One region of the Bradyrhizobium sp. B120 genome, then DNA from elsewhere that is predicted to be linked to it. Evidence: predicted binding sites of a transcription regulator. Region 1 holds the regulator's gene; each other region holds the start of a gene.

Evidence for each region. The regulator PhoB, encoded in region 1, activates phosphate uptake and scavenging genes when phosphate is short. The targets are predictions, from matches to a motif close to TGTCATNNANCTGTCAT.
Region 2: a site for PhoB is predicted at 1,311-1,327, ahead of ACOIX3_RS17990 (RNA degradosome polyphosphate kinase). Genes of this name have one in related genera too.
Region 3: a site for PhoB is predicted at 1,343-1,359, ahead of ACOIX3_RS41730 (alkaline phosphatase D family protein). Genes of this name have one in related genera too.
Region 4: a site for PhoB is predicted at 1,164-1,180, ahead of ppk2 (polyphosphate kinase 2). Genes of this name have one in related genera too.

Annotation. Positions count from the first base shown of each region.
Region 1 covers NZ_CP185242.1:8,273,344-8,276,550, forward strand. The annotation lists gene ACOIX3_RS38375 (GcrA family cell cycle regulator) at 79-591, shown strand; gene phoB (phosphate regulon transcriptional regulator PhoB) at 829-1,539, opposite strand; gene phoU (phosphate signaling complex protein PhoU) at 1,670-2,386, opposite strand; gene pstB (phosphate ABC transporter ATP-binding protein PstB) at 2,484-3,207, opposite strand, start outside.
Region 2 covers NZ_CP185242.1:3,979,821-3,983,027, reverse strand. The annotation lists gene ACOIX3_RS18000 (CDP-alcohol phosphatidyltransferase family protein) at 1-495, shown strand, start outside; gene ACOIX3_RS17995 (chromosomal replication initiator DnaA) at 592-1,269, shown strand; gene ACOIX3_RS17990 (RNA degradosome polyphosphate kinase) at 1,402-3,207, shown strand, end outside.
Region 3 covers NZ_CP185242.1:9,002,664-9,005,870, reverse strand. The annotation lists gene ACOIX3_RS41730 (alkaline phosphatase D family protein) at 1-1,279, opposite strand, end outside; gene ACOIX3_RS41725 (TAXI family TRAP transporter solute-binding subunit) at 1,637-3,049, opposite strand.
Region 4 covers NZ_CP185242.1:2,720,477-2,723,683, forward strand. The annotation lists gene ppk2 (polyphosphate kinase 2) at 162-1,109, opposite strand; gene ACOIX3_RS12435 (fumarylacetoacetate hydrolase family protein) at 1,257-2,429, shown strand; gene ACOIX3_RS12440 (hypothetical protein) at 2,674-2,961, opposite strand; gene ACOIX3_RS12445 (Spy/CpxP family protein refolding chaperone) at 3,174-3,207, opposite strand, start outside.

The sequences.
Region 1 (3,207 bases):
GCCGCAGGGATATTTGTCCAGATTGGCTCGCAGCGCCGCTCCGATGAGTGGCCGGCGCCATGCGAAAGGAAGAATGTGATGACTCTATTGACATGGTCCGACGATCGCGTCGAGCAGCTGAAGAAGCTCTGGGAATCCGGCCTCTCGGCCAGCCAGATCGCGGCGGAACTTGGCAATGTGACGCGAAACGCCGTGATCGGCAAAGTACATCGGCTCGGCCTCTCCGGCCGCGCCAAGGCCCCCTCCACGGCTGCGCCGCGGCAGCGCAAGGCGCGCCCCGCCCAGCATATGATGCGGGTGGCGCGCCCGGTCTCGCGCGGCAACACCGCGCTTGCGCACGCCTTCGAGGTCGAGATGGAGCCCGATCCGATCTCCTTCGACAACGTGGTGCCGATGAGCCAGCGGCTGTCGCTGCTCGAGCTCAACGAGGCCACCTGCCACTGGCCGGTCGGCGATCCCTCGAGCCCGGAATTCTTCTTCTGCGGCGGCAAGGCACTCGCCGGCCTGCCCTATTGCGCGCATCACTCGCGCGTCGCCTACCAGCCCGCCGCCGATCGCCGCCGGCCGTCGGCGAAGCCACAGATCAAGTAAGCACTCGGGAAACTGCCTGGACTACAAAACAAATCCCCGCGAAAGCGGGGATTTTTTTGTGGCTCGTAGCCCGGATACAGCCGCCAGCGTCGTCCCGGCGCAGGCCGGGACCCATAACCACGAATGGGTGTTGTTAGAAAGTCGTCTAGCCGCGTGCCGATTGCGCCCGCCGCGGCGTATGGGTCCCGGCCTTCGCCGGGACGACAGGGTGTTGCGGCTTGTGATTACCGCACGGCCTTACGGCTGCGGCTCGGCCTTCGCGAAGCGGTCATCGAGTGCGTAGCCGGCGCCGCGCACGGTGCGGATCGGATCCTGCTCGCGGCCCGGATTGAGCAGCTTGCGCAGGCGGCCGATATGCACGTCGACGGTCCGCTCATCGATATAGATGTCGCGGCCCCAGACGCTGTCGAGCAACTGCTCGCGGCTGAACACGCGGCCAGGGTGCTCGAGGAAGAATTCGAGCAGCCGGTACTCGGTCGGACCGAGATCGATCGGACGCCCCGAGCGCGCCACGCGGCGCTTCTCGCGGTCGAGCTCGATGTCGCCGTAAGTCAGCACGGTCGCAAGCCGCTCCGGGCTCGCGCGGCGCAACAGGCCCTTCACCCGCGCCAGCAGTTCGGGCACCGAGAACGGCTTGACGATGTAATCGTCGGCGCCGGTGGCAAGCCCGCGCACGCGCTCGCTCTCCTCGCCGCGCGCGGTCAGCATGATGATCGGAAGCTGCTTGGTCTCGGGCCGCGCCCGCAGACGGCGGCACAGCTCGATGCCGGACAGGCCCGGCAGCATCCAGTCCAGTACCACGAGGTCGGGAACGCGCTCCTTCAGACGGGTGTCGGCATCGTCGCCGCGCCCGACCGTTTCGACATCGTAGCCTTCCGCATCGAGGTTGTAGCGCAACAGTGTCGTCAGCGCTTCCTCGTCTTCGACTACCAGAATGCGTGCGCTCATCGGTTTAAGTTCTCTCTCTGTGGTGATCCGTTGCCCAGACGCAAACCGAAACGCTTACTTTCCTGAGCATAATCCCCGCGGAAACGACTTGTCGTGAAGACAATCCGGCTCCGCGCTTGCGGATCATGTCCTAGGTACCCGGCACCGTGGTGGCAAAGTTGGTCATGTCGCCCTTCGGACGCTTGTCGGTGATCTGCTGGCCCTCGATCATATAGAACACGGTTTCGGCGATGTTGGTGGCGTGATCGCCGATCCGCTCGATGTTCTTGGCGCAGAACATCAGATGGATGCAGAACGAGATGTTGCGGGGATCCTCCATCATGTAGGTCAGCAGCTCGCGGAACAGCGAGGTGCAGATCGCATCGACCTCCTCGTCGCCCTTCCAGACGTTCATCGCCGCCGGCAGGTCGTGCGCGGCATAGGCGTCGAGCACCGACTTGACCTGCGACAGCACGAGGTCGGTCATGTGCTCAAGGCCGCGGATCAGCTTCAGCGGCTGGAAATCGCTTTCCAGCGCCGCGACGCGCTTGCCCATGTTCTTGGCGAGGTCGCCGATCCGCTCAAGGTCGGTGGCGACGCGCATCGCGCTGACGATTTCGCGCAGATCGATCGCCATCGGCTGGCGGCGGGCGATCGTCAGCACCGCGCGCTCTTCGATGACGCGCTGCAGATTGTCGATCTCGATGTCGGCGGCGACGACGCGCTTGCCGAGCGCGACGTCGCGACGGATCAGCGCGTCGACCGACTCGGTGATCATCCGCTCGACGAGGCCGCCCATCTCGGCGACCAGGCGGGTCAACTCCTGCAGGTCGCTGTCGAATGCCTTGGCGGTATGTTCAGAAGCCATCGCTTGTCTCCCTCATGATCCCGGGGATCATGATTTGGTGTCCTCAGTTTCGCATGATCCGATCGGAAAACCGGTGCCCACTTTTGCCGATCATGCGCTAGCCGAACCGGCCGGTGATGTAGTCCTGGGTGCGTCGATCGCTCGGCGAGGTGAAGATCTTGTTGGTGTCGTCGAACTCGATCAGCTCACCGAGATACATGAAGGCAGTCTTGTCGGAGACGCGCGCCGCCTGCTGCATGTTGTGGGTTACGATCGCGATCGTGTAGTCCTCGGAGAGCTCCTGGATCAGCTCCTCGACCTTGGCGGTCGAGATCGGATCGAGCGCCGAGCACGGCTCGTCGAACAGGATCACCTCGGGCCGCACCGCCACGGTGCGCGCGATGCACAGGCGCTGCTGCTGGCCGCCGGAGAGCGACAGGCCGGAAGCGTTCAGCTTGTCCTTGACCTCGTTCCACAGCGCGCCGCCGCGCAGCGCCTTCTCGACCCGGTCGTCCATCTCGGACTTCGAGATCTTCTCGTAGAGGCGGATGCCGAAGGCGATGTTCTCGTAGATCGTCATCGGGAACGGCGTCGGCTTCTGGAACACCATGCCGACCCGCGCGCGGAGCAGGTTGAGGTCGAGCTTGGGATCGAGAATGTTGGTCTGGTCCAGCATCAGCTGGCCGACCGCGCGCTGGCCCGGATAGAGATCGTACATCCGGTTGAAGATGCGCAGCAGGGTCGACTTGCCGCAGCCCGACGGGCCGATGAACGCCGTGACGCGGTTGGTGCCGAGCGTCAGGTTGATGTTCTTCAGCGCGTGGTGCTCGCCGTAATAGAAG
Region 2 (3,207 bases), 4.3 Mb from region 1:
GTGATCGTCTGGGCCATCGTCTCGAGCCAGATGGAGATCGCGTTCGCGATCTTCGTGATCGCCGGCGTCTCGGATGCGGTCGACGGTTTCCTTGCCAAGCGCTTCAACATGGCGAGCGAGCTCGGCGCCCTGCTCGACCCGCTCGCCGACAAGGCGCTGCTGGTGTCGATCTATGTCGCGCTCGGAATCTGGGGCGCGGTGCCGCGCTGGATCGTGATTCTCGTGGTGTCGCGCGACATCATGATCGTCTCCGCCGTGATTGTGTCATGGTTGTTCGACAAGCCGGTCGAGATGAAGCCGTTGATGGTGTCGAAGCTGAACACGGTGGCACAGGTCGCGTTCGCGGCTCTGGTGCTCGCCTCGCTCGGCTTCGGCTTTCAGCCGCACCCCTACGACCTGATCCTGATGGGTCTGGTCACGATCTTTACTTTGGGTTCGGTGTCCCTCTATCTCGTGGAGTGGGTGCGGCACATGAGCACGATCGAGGCTCGGTAGCGCACGATCCCGAAAAGTGGAAACCGGTTTGTCCTGCGACAAGCGCGAAGCGTTTGCGCAGGGTTCATGCTAGAATGAAGTGGTTTGGAGATTTGCGTGGCCGGTAGCGTTCAACCTCGTCAATTGGCCTTGGCCCTGCCGCACGAGGAGAAGCTGACCCGCGACGATTTCCTCGAGGGGCCCGCCAATGAGGCGGCGCTGGCGCTGATCGACGGCTGGCCCGACTGGCCGAACCGAATCATGCTGCTGGTCGGGCCCGAAGGCTCCGGCAAAAGCCACCTCGCCGCGATCTGGGCCGAGATCGCCGGCGCGCGCTCGACCGCGGCGCATGCCCTGACCGCCGACACGGTGCCGACGGCGCTTGCGACCGGCGCGCTGGTGGTCGAGGACCTCAGGCCGTCGGATTTCGACGAGCGCGCAATGTTCCATCTGATGAATCTCGCGCGCCAGGACGATGCCTTCGTGCTGATCACGGCGCGGGTGCCGCCGTCGGCGTTCGAAATCGAGCTCCGCGATCTGCGCTCGCGGCTCCGCGCGGTGCCGACGGTGACGCTGCTGCCGCCCGACGACCAGCTGTTCCGCGGCCTGATCGTCAAGTTCTGCGCCGACCGCCAGATGAGCGTGGACGAGCCGCTCGTGAGCTACCTGACCAACCGGATCGAGCGGTCCTACACCGCCGTCCGCCAGGCGGTCGAGCTGCTCGACACCGAGGCACTGCGGCTGGGCCGGCCGGTGACCCGGGCGTTGGCGGCGGAGCTGCTGCGCGATGCCTGACGGTCCCCGCGGCTTGACGGCGCAGGCCAACGGAACATCAATGTCATCGAAACGTCATCGCAATATCACATGTTCTGTGCGGCCCTCGGCTAGACCGCTCCGGCCCCCTGCCCCGAATTGGACCAGCACTTGATGGACTCGGCACAAGCACCTGAAATCAAAGAGAAAGAGGCGGAGCTCCCGCCCGTCCCCGCGGTCGCGACCAGCCCCGAGCGATTCATCAACCGAGAGCTGTCCTGGCTGCACTTCAACCGCCGGGTGCTCGAGGAATCGGTCAATCTCGGCCACCCCCTGCTGGAGCGGGTCCGCTTCCTGTCGATTTCGGCGAATAACCTCGACGAGTTCTTCATGGTCCGCGTCGCCGGCATCAAGGCCCAGGTCCGCGAGGGCATTGCCGAGCGCAGCCCGGACGGCCTGCTGCCGGCCGAGCAACTCGTGATGATCAACAAGACCGTGTCGCAACTCGCCTCCGACCAGCAGGCGATCTGGAGCGACCTGCGCGAGCTCCTGTCCAAGGTCGGCATCCAGCTGGTCGACGGGCGCGACGTCACCAAATCCGAACGCACCTGGATCGAGGATCACTTCCTCCACAACATCTTCCCGCTGCTGACCCCGCTCGCGATCGACCCGGCGCATCCGTTCCCGTTCATCCCGAACCTCGGCTTCACGGTCGCGCTGCAATTGTCGCGGATCGCCGACGGCAAGCCGATGAACGCGCTGATCCGCATGCCCGGCAAGATCGACCGCTTCATCCGCATTCCCTCGACCAAGGAAGGCGCGCCGGCGCGGCTAATCACGCTCGAGCAGGCGACCGGTCTGTTCATCGGCCGCCTGTTCCCCGGCTACACCGTCAAGGGCCAGGGCGCATTCCGCATCATCAGGGACTCCGAACTCGAAATCGAGGAAGAGGCCGAAGACCTCGTTCGCCTGTTCGAGACCGCACTCAAGCGCCGCCGGCGCGGATCGGTGATCCGGCTCGAGATCGAGGCCACGATGCCCGAAGAGCTGCGCGTCTTCGTGCAGCACGCGTTGTCGGCCGCGGACGATGAAGTGATCCTGGTCGACGGCGTGCTCGCGATGAACGAGCTGTCGCAGCTCACCCGCCTCAATCGCCCCGACCTCGAATTCCCGCCCTATGTGCCGCGCCATCCCGAGCGCGTGCGCGACCATGGCGGCGATATCTTCGCCGCGATCCGCCAGAAGGACCTCGTGGTCCACCACCCCTACGAATCCTTCGACGTCGTCGTCCAGTTCCTGCAGCAGGCGGCGCGCGATCCCGACGTGGTCGCGATCAAGCAGACGCTCTATCGCACCTCGAACAACTCGCCGATCGTGCGCGCGCTGGCGGACGCCGCCGAAGCCGGCAAGTCGGTGACCGCGCTGATCGAATTGAAGGCGCGGTTCGACGAGGAGGCCAATATCCGCTGGGCGCGCGACCTCGAACGCGCCGGCGTGCAGGTCGTCTACGGCTTCATCGAACTGAAGACCCACGCCAAGCTGTCGATGGTGGTGCGCCGCGAGGGCGGCAATCTCACCACCTATGTGCACACCGGCACCGGCAACTATCATCCGGTCACCGCCCGCATCTACACTGACGTCTCCTACTTCACGTCGGACCCGATCATCGGCCGCGACGTCGCGCGGGTGTTCAACTACATCACCGGCTATGCCGAGCCGAGCGACATCGAGAAGATGGCGGTCTCGCCGCTGACATTGCGCAAGCGGATCATCGAGCACATCCACGGCGAGATCGCTCACGTCAAGCATGGCCGGTCCGGCGCGATCTGGATGAAGATGAACGCGCTGGTCGACCCTGACATCATCGATGCGCTGTACGAGGCCTCGCAGGCCGGCGTCTCGATCGAGCTCGTGGTGCGCGGCATCTGCTGCCTGCGGCCGGGGCTGCCGGGATTGTCAGAGAACATCCGCGTCAAATCG
Region 3 (3,207 bases), 730 kb from region 1:
GGTTGTAGTAGTGCGCGGCCGCATAGTGCACGTCCGCGGTCAGCCACACCGTGTTGGCGATGCCGGCGGTCTTGATGAAGCGCAGGACATCGGCGATCTCGAGCTCGCGGCCGCGCGCCGGGCCGTCGCCCTGCGCGAAGGCTTCCGAGCCCTTCTTGTTGGCGGCATCGTCATAGACGATCAGCGACAGCGGCATGTCGGAGGCGATCACCTTCCAGGTGGCGCGCGAGTTGAGCAGCGCGCGCTTCAGCCAGGCCATCTGATCCGGCCCGATGAAATAGGCATCGGGGCCGTAGGTCTCCTGCAGATTCGGACCGTTGGGGCCGCGATAGCTGCGCTCGTCGAGCATGAACACGTCAAGATGCGGGCCGTAGCTCAGCGTGCGATAGACGCGGCCCGGCTCGACGATGCTCTCGCGCATCGGATACATCTCGTGGAAGGCCTTTGCCGCGCGCGCGGCGAGCACGTTGATGTCGCGCTCCTTGTAGGTGGCCGGCAGTTGCTTCGACAGCGACCAGTTGTTGGTCACCTCGTGATCGTCCCATTGCACGAAGATCGGCACCTCGGCATTGAAGGCGCGCAGATTGCCGTCGAGGAAATTGTATTTGTGCGCGGCGCGGTATTCGTCGAGCGTCTCGGCGACCTTGGCCTTCTCCGGGATCGTGATGTTCTTCCAGATCTTGCCGTCGGGCTGCTTCTGCTCGGCGGTGATGACGCCGTCGGCATAGATGGTGTCGCCGGAATGCAGGAAGAAATCCGGGGCGTGCTTCTTCATCGCGGCGAAGGTGATCATGCCGCCGTCGTCGGGGTTGATGCCCCAGCCCTGGCCGGCGACGTCGCCGCCCCACACGAAGGAGACGTCGCGGCGGTCGCTCGGCGCGGTGCGGAAGCGGCCGACCACGGGCTCGCCGACAACGTCGACATGGGCGAGGTCGCGGAAGCGGACGCGATAGAAGATGTCCTGGCCGGAGGGCAGGTTCTCCAGCAGCATCTTGGCGGTGAAGTCGCTTTCCGGCAGCGCCGTGATCGGCGGCAGCGCGCGGGCGTTCTTGAACGAGTCTGTCGTCGCGACCTCGACCATCATCTGCGAGGGACGGTCGGCACGCGCCCACACCACGCCGCCGTCGACGCCGACATCGCCGGACTGCACGCCATGGGTGATCACGGGCCGGTCGGCCGCGCGCGACAGATAGGGCATCGCGATCACGCCGGCGCCGGCCGCAGCAGCTGTCGAGAGAAAGCGTCGGCGGGTCAGATTTCGCGAGAACCGGATCGTCATGGGGAGCCTCCTCAGGTCACAGCGACAATGCGCCGCGGGCGAGCACAGACCTAGAAAAATTCCATGACGGAGAGATTACAGGGCGGGGATGGAGAGCGGACCGTTAGAGAGACTGCGCCCTTCGTAAGGTGAGCACATGCGTCAGGCTCCCTCCCCCCTTGTGGGGGAGGGTTGGGGAGAGGGGTAAGCCCCGGGCGGTGACGCCAGAGACGAAATGACACTCGCGCAATCGCAGCGACGTTTCGGCATCAAACTTGAACGGAGCAAGCGGCACCCCCCTCCCTGACCCTCCCCCACAAGGGGGGAGGGAACGGAGAGAGCCCGTTCGCCGATGGCGAAGTCGTGCAGTATGGAGACCTACGCCGTGCCCGCCGCCCTGAACTGGCTCGCGGTCCGCTGCAAATTCTGCGGCATGCTGAGCAGCAGTGCCTTGCGGTCGGCCACCGCGTTGTGGAACTGCTCGAGCGCGATGTTGAAGGCGGTGAGCGTGCCTTCCTCGATGGCGCCGTGCTCGAAACAGTCGAGCGTGTGGCGCAGGATGTCGTCGGCTTCCGCCTGCAACTGGTCGAGCTCGTCGGTCGAATCGCTCTGCCGTGCGGCCTTCAGCATCTCCAGCAGGCGCTCGCGCTGCGAGGTGTTGGTGTTGCGCTCGTCCTGCTTGAGATAGCCGGCGAACCATGCACCGGCCGAGCCCATCGCCGAGAACGCCATCAGGCTCCACCAGATGTAATCGCTGTAGCGGTCGAGGAAGGTCTTTTCCTCGCCGTCGACGAAGGCGGCCGCGCCCGGATGCACCGGGATGGTGGCGTCCTTGTCGGTGTCGGGCGTCTCGATCTTGGCGGCGAGCGGGAAATCGTTCTTGAGCGACTGCCGGATCGCAAACAATTGCCGGGTGAATGCCGCGACCGTCGCGTCCGACAGGCCCTTTCGCGCGACGATATGGTGCGAGAAGCTGATCGTCTTCACCTCGTCGTCGGGTCGGTCGGCCGAGCCGAGCGAGCCGGCGGGGATTTCCGCGGCCTCATAGGCCGGATGGTTCTGCGCGATCGCCTCGGAGGCGTCGATCGGCAGGAAGGTGGGCTCGCCGCCGTCTTTGGTCGACGCCGTGATCGCATCGATGGTGAGCTTGCTGTTGGCCGGCCCGACCGCGAGATAGGCATCGGCCTTCAGGTTCTTGATGGCCTCGACCGCTTCATTGGCGGGGAATTGCACGATCTCGACCTTCATCGGGTCGACGCCGTATTGCGTCAGGATCAGCTTCAGCAGATTGACGTTGGCCGGCGTGCGGCCGACGACGCCGATCTTGCGGCCGGCAAGCTGTGCGATCTTGGTGATCTTTGCGGCCTTGCGGCCCTTGCCCTTACCCTTGGCTGCGGGCGGCACCCACATCACCACGACATTCTTGCGCAGGACCGCGACCGCCTGCGCGTTTTTCGGCACATCGAGATCGCCGCGGATGATGGCGAGGTCCGCCTTGCCGTCGGCCAGCGTCTGCGCGCTGGCGCTGGCGCCGTCGGTCTGCACCGGGCGGAGCTTGACCTGGGTGTGCTGCTGGTTGTTGAAGGCCTGCGCCAGCGCCTGCACGACCCTGAGGTCATCGCTGCTTGCGGGGCCGACCGCGATCCGCAGCGTCACCGGACGCACCGCGAAATAATAACCGGCGATCGTCGCGCCGATGATGGCGAGCGCGCCCGCGATCAAGACGAACATCAGCCGTCGCTTTGCAGAGCGCAACGGCTTGGGCGATATGCTGGCGGAGCCGTCTGTCATCGATCTCGCAAACAATCGTCGGGGCTCAATCTCGCAAAACTACCAACGCGCACACATAAGGCATTTGTAGCAAATTCCTGGAGCCACAGATGTTACATCTGCGTCATGGTTACCAGCGGCGATAGGACGCTATTTCGGCCTTATTTTCGGCATGGATC
Region 4 (3,207 bases), 3.6 Mb from region 1:
TCGCCCCGCTCTTTGCGGGGAGAGGTCGGATCGCATCGCAAGATGCGATCCGGGTGAGGGGCAGGGCACGCTGCTCAACAAGCTGCGAAGTGCTCGCCGGATGGCAGCCCCTCACCCTAACCCTCTCCCCGTAAGAACGGGGAGAGGGGAAACGACGAGCATCAATACGTTCCCGGCACGTACATCTCCGGCGGGATCGGGCCGCGGTGATAGTCGGGGTTGCGCACCCGCGGCGGCAGCACCACCGGTTGGTGCGTGACCTGCTGATAGGGGATCTGGGTCAACAGGTGCGAGATGCAGTTGAGCCGGGCGCGCTTCTTGTCGACGGCATCGACGATCCACCACGGCGAGTCCTGCAGGTGCGTGCGCTCCAGCATCGTTTCCTTGGCCTTGGTGTAGAGCTCCCAGCGGGTCCGCGCCTCGACATCCATCGGGCTCAGCTTCCACTGCTTCAACGGATCGTGGATCCGCATCGAGAAGCGGAACGCCTGTTCCTCGTCGGTGATCGAGAACCAGTATTTCAGCAGGATGATGCCGGAGCGGATCAGCATGCGCTCGAATTCCGGCACCGATCTGAAGAACTCCTCATACTGCTCGTCGTTGCAGAATCCCATCACCTTCTCGACGCCGGCGCGGTTGTACCAGCTGCGGTCGAACAGCACGATCTCGCCGCCGGCCGGCAAATGCGAGACGTAGCGCTGGAAATACCATTGCGTGCGTTCGCGCTCGTTCGGCGCCGGCAGCGCCGCGACACGGCAGATGCGCGGGTTGAGCCGCTGGGTGATGCGCTTGATGACGCCGCCCTTGCCGGCGGAATCGCGGCCCTCGAACAGCACCACGACCTTCTTCTTCTCGTGCTGCACCCAGTCCTGCAGCTTGACCAGCTCGCCCTGCAACCGCAGCAATTCGCGGAAGTAGACCTTGCGATCGATCGACGGGCTTCCGGCGGCCCCGTCGTGCTCGAACTCGTCGAGCCTCACGTCGTCGAGCTCGAGCTCGAGTTCCTCGTCGAGGCTGTCGGCCATCTCCTGGTGGATGCGGGCGCGCAAGGCTTCGTCGCGCAAGGCTTCATCACGGGCGGCTTCGTCGGTGAGGTCGGAGGCGGTCATGAAGGTCCGTCTTTCGGTGTGCTAGATCGATCGGCGGGAGCATTGACGGGCGATGTTACCCCTCTATGACATTGGCATGACCGCTGTTTCACGCTAGCGCGCGGACTGTGCTAACAAGCGATGACAAGATCAAAAAAGGAGACGCCGATGATTTCGCTCACGCCACAAGACGTCCTGCCCGAGGACGGCACCGCCGGCACGCTGGTCGGACGGGTCTGGCTGCCGCAGGCGGGCGGACCCGCCGTGGTCGCGGTGCGAGGCGACGGCGTGTTCGACGTCACCGCGCGCTTCCCCACCGTGAGCGCGCTGTGCGACGAAGCCGATCCTGCGGCCGCGTTGCGTGCCACGCACGGCGAGCGGATCGGCGATTTCGAGGCGATCCTCGCCAACACGCCGCCCGATGGCCGCGACGCGACAAGACCGCATCTGCTCGCGCCGATCGACCTGCAAGTGCTGAAAGCCGCCGGCGTCACTTTTGCGATCTCGATGCTGGAGCGCGTCATCGAGGAGCGGGCGCGCGGCAATCCGTCGTCGGCGGAGGCGATCCGCAAGGAGGTGGTACGCCTGGTCGGTGATGATCTTTCCAAGCTGAAGCCGGGCTCCGAGCAGGCGATGCGGTTGAAGCAGGTGCTGATCGACCAGAACGCCTGGAGCCAGTATCTGGAGGTCGGCATCGGCCCTGATGCCGAAGTGTTCACCAAGGCGCCGACGCTGTCGTCGGTCGGCACCGGGATGGATGCCGGGCTGCATCCGAAATCCACCTGGAATAATCCGGAGCCGGAGGTCGTGCTTGTCGTCTCCGGCGCCGGCAAGATCGTCGGCGCCGCGCTCGGCAACGACGTCAACCTGCGCGATTTCGAGGGCCGCTCGGCGCTCTTGCTGTCGAAGGCCAAGGATAACAACGCCTCCTGCGCGATCGGCCCGCTGCTCCGGCTGTTCGACGGGACCTTCTCGCTCGACGACGTCAGGAAGATGGATGTCGGCCTCACCGTGAAGGGCGCCGACGGCTTCGTGCTCGAGGGCCATTCCTCGATCTCCAAGATCAGCCGCGACCCGACTGATCTGGTCGCCCAGACCATCGGGCCCGTGCATCAATATCCCGACGGCTTTGCGCTGTTCCTCGGCACGATGTTCGCGCCGGTCAAGGACCGCGACGCCAAGGGCGAAGGTTTTACTCACAAGCGCGACGACATCGTCACCATCGACGCACCCCAGCTCGGCAAGCTCGTCAACCGCATGCGGGGCAGCGACGAATGCGAGCCCTGGACCTTCGGCGTTGGCGCGCTGATGAAGAACCTCGCGCAGCGCAAGGTGCTGTGAGGGATCTGCATCCATCGTGAGGTGAGCACGCTGGTCAGGCTCCCTCCCCCCTTGCGGGGGAGGGTGGGGAGAGGGGTAAGCCCCGGGCGAGATGATGAGTGTGTCGTTTCGTAATGTCGACCGCGTGTCGTTGCCAAACGCATTTTGAAAGAGCACGTCGTGTGGCACCCCTCTCCCAGCCCTCCCCCGCAAGGGGGGAGGGAACCCTTCCGCCGGTGCTCGCCTCACATCATCGCTGCAGCGCTCACAGATGACTCGCGGTCACGCTGCCGAGCGGACCGAAATCGGCAACGTACGTATCTGCAACAAGATGGCGCGGACCGAGCCGCCACTGATTGCTGCGCATTGTGTGACGACGTGCTATCGTCTGCTTCAGCTGCCCTGTGTTGTCGAACATGTTCAGAAACCTGCGCGGCAGATCAATCGCGGGCTGCAACTTGAGGGCGCGCGGATGCATGAAATTCGGAGCGACCGCTTGTCGCGCCCTTGTGTGATCCAGTTCATCTTCGTTCGCGCTGTTCCGCTTCAGCATACTGGCTCGACGCGAACAGAAGGAGTCGCGGACATGAGCGAGCAGCCATCGAATGGAATGCCCGATTGGCTCACGACCGACATGCTGGTGATCGCCGTTGCGCTGGCCATCATCGTGGTTGGCGTGTGGATCGCGCCGTAGCCTCCGGCCGGTTGCCCCGCCGAGGTACCGCGGGATGCGTCACCGCCATATGCGCGAGGCGATGGCGAGCCTTAAAAGCCGATCATCCGGAAGATCATGCCGCCG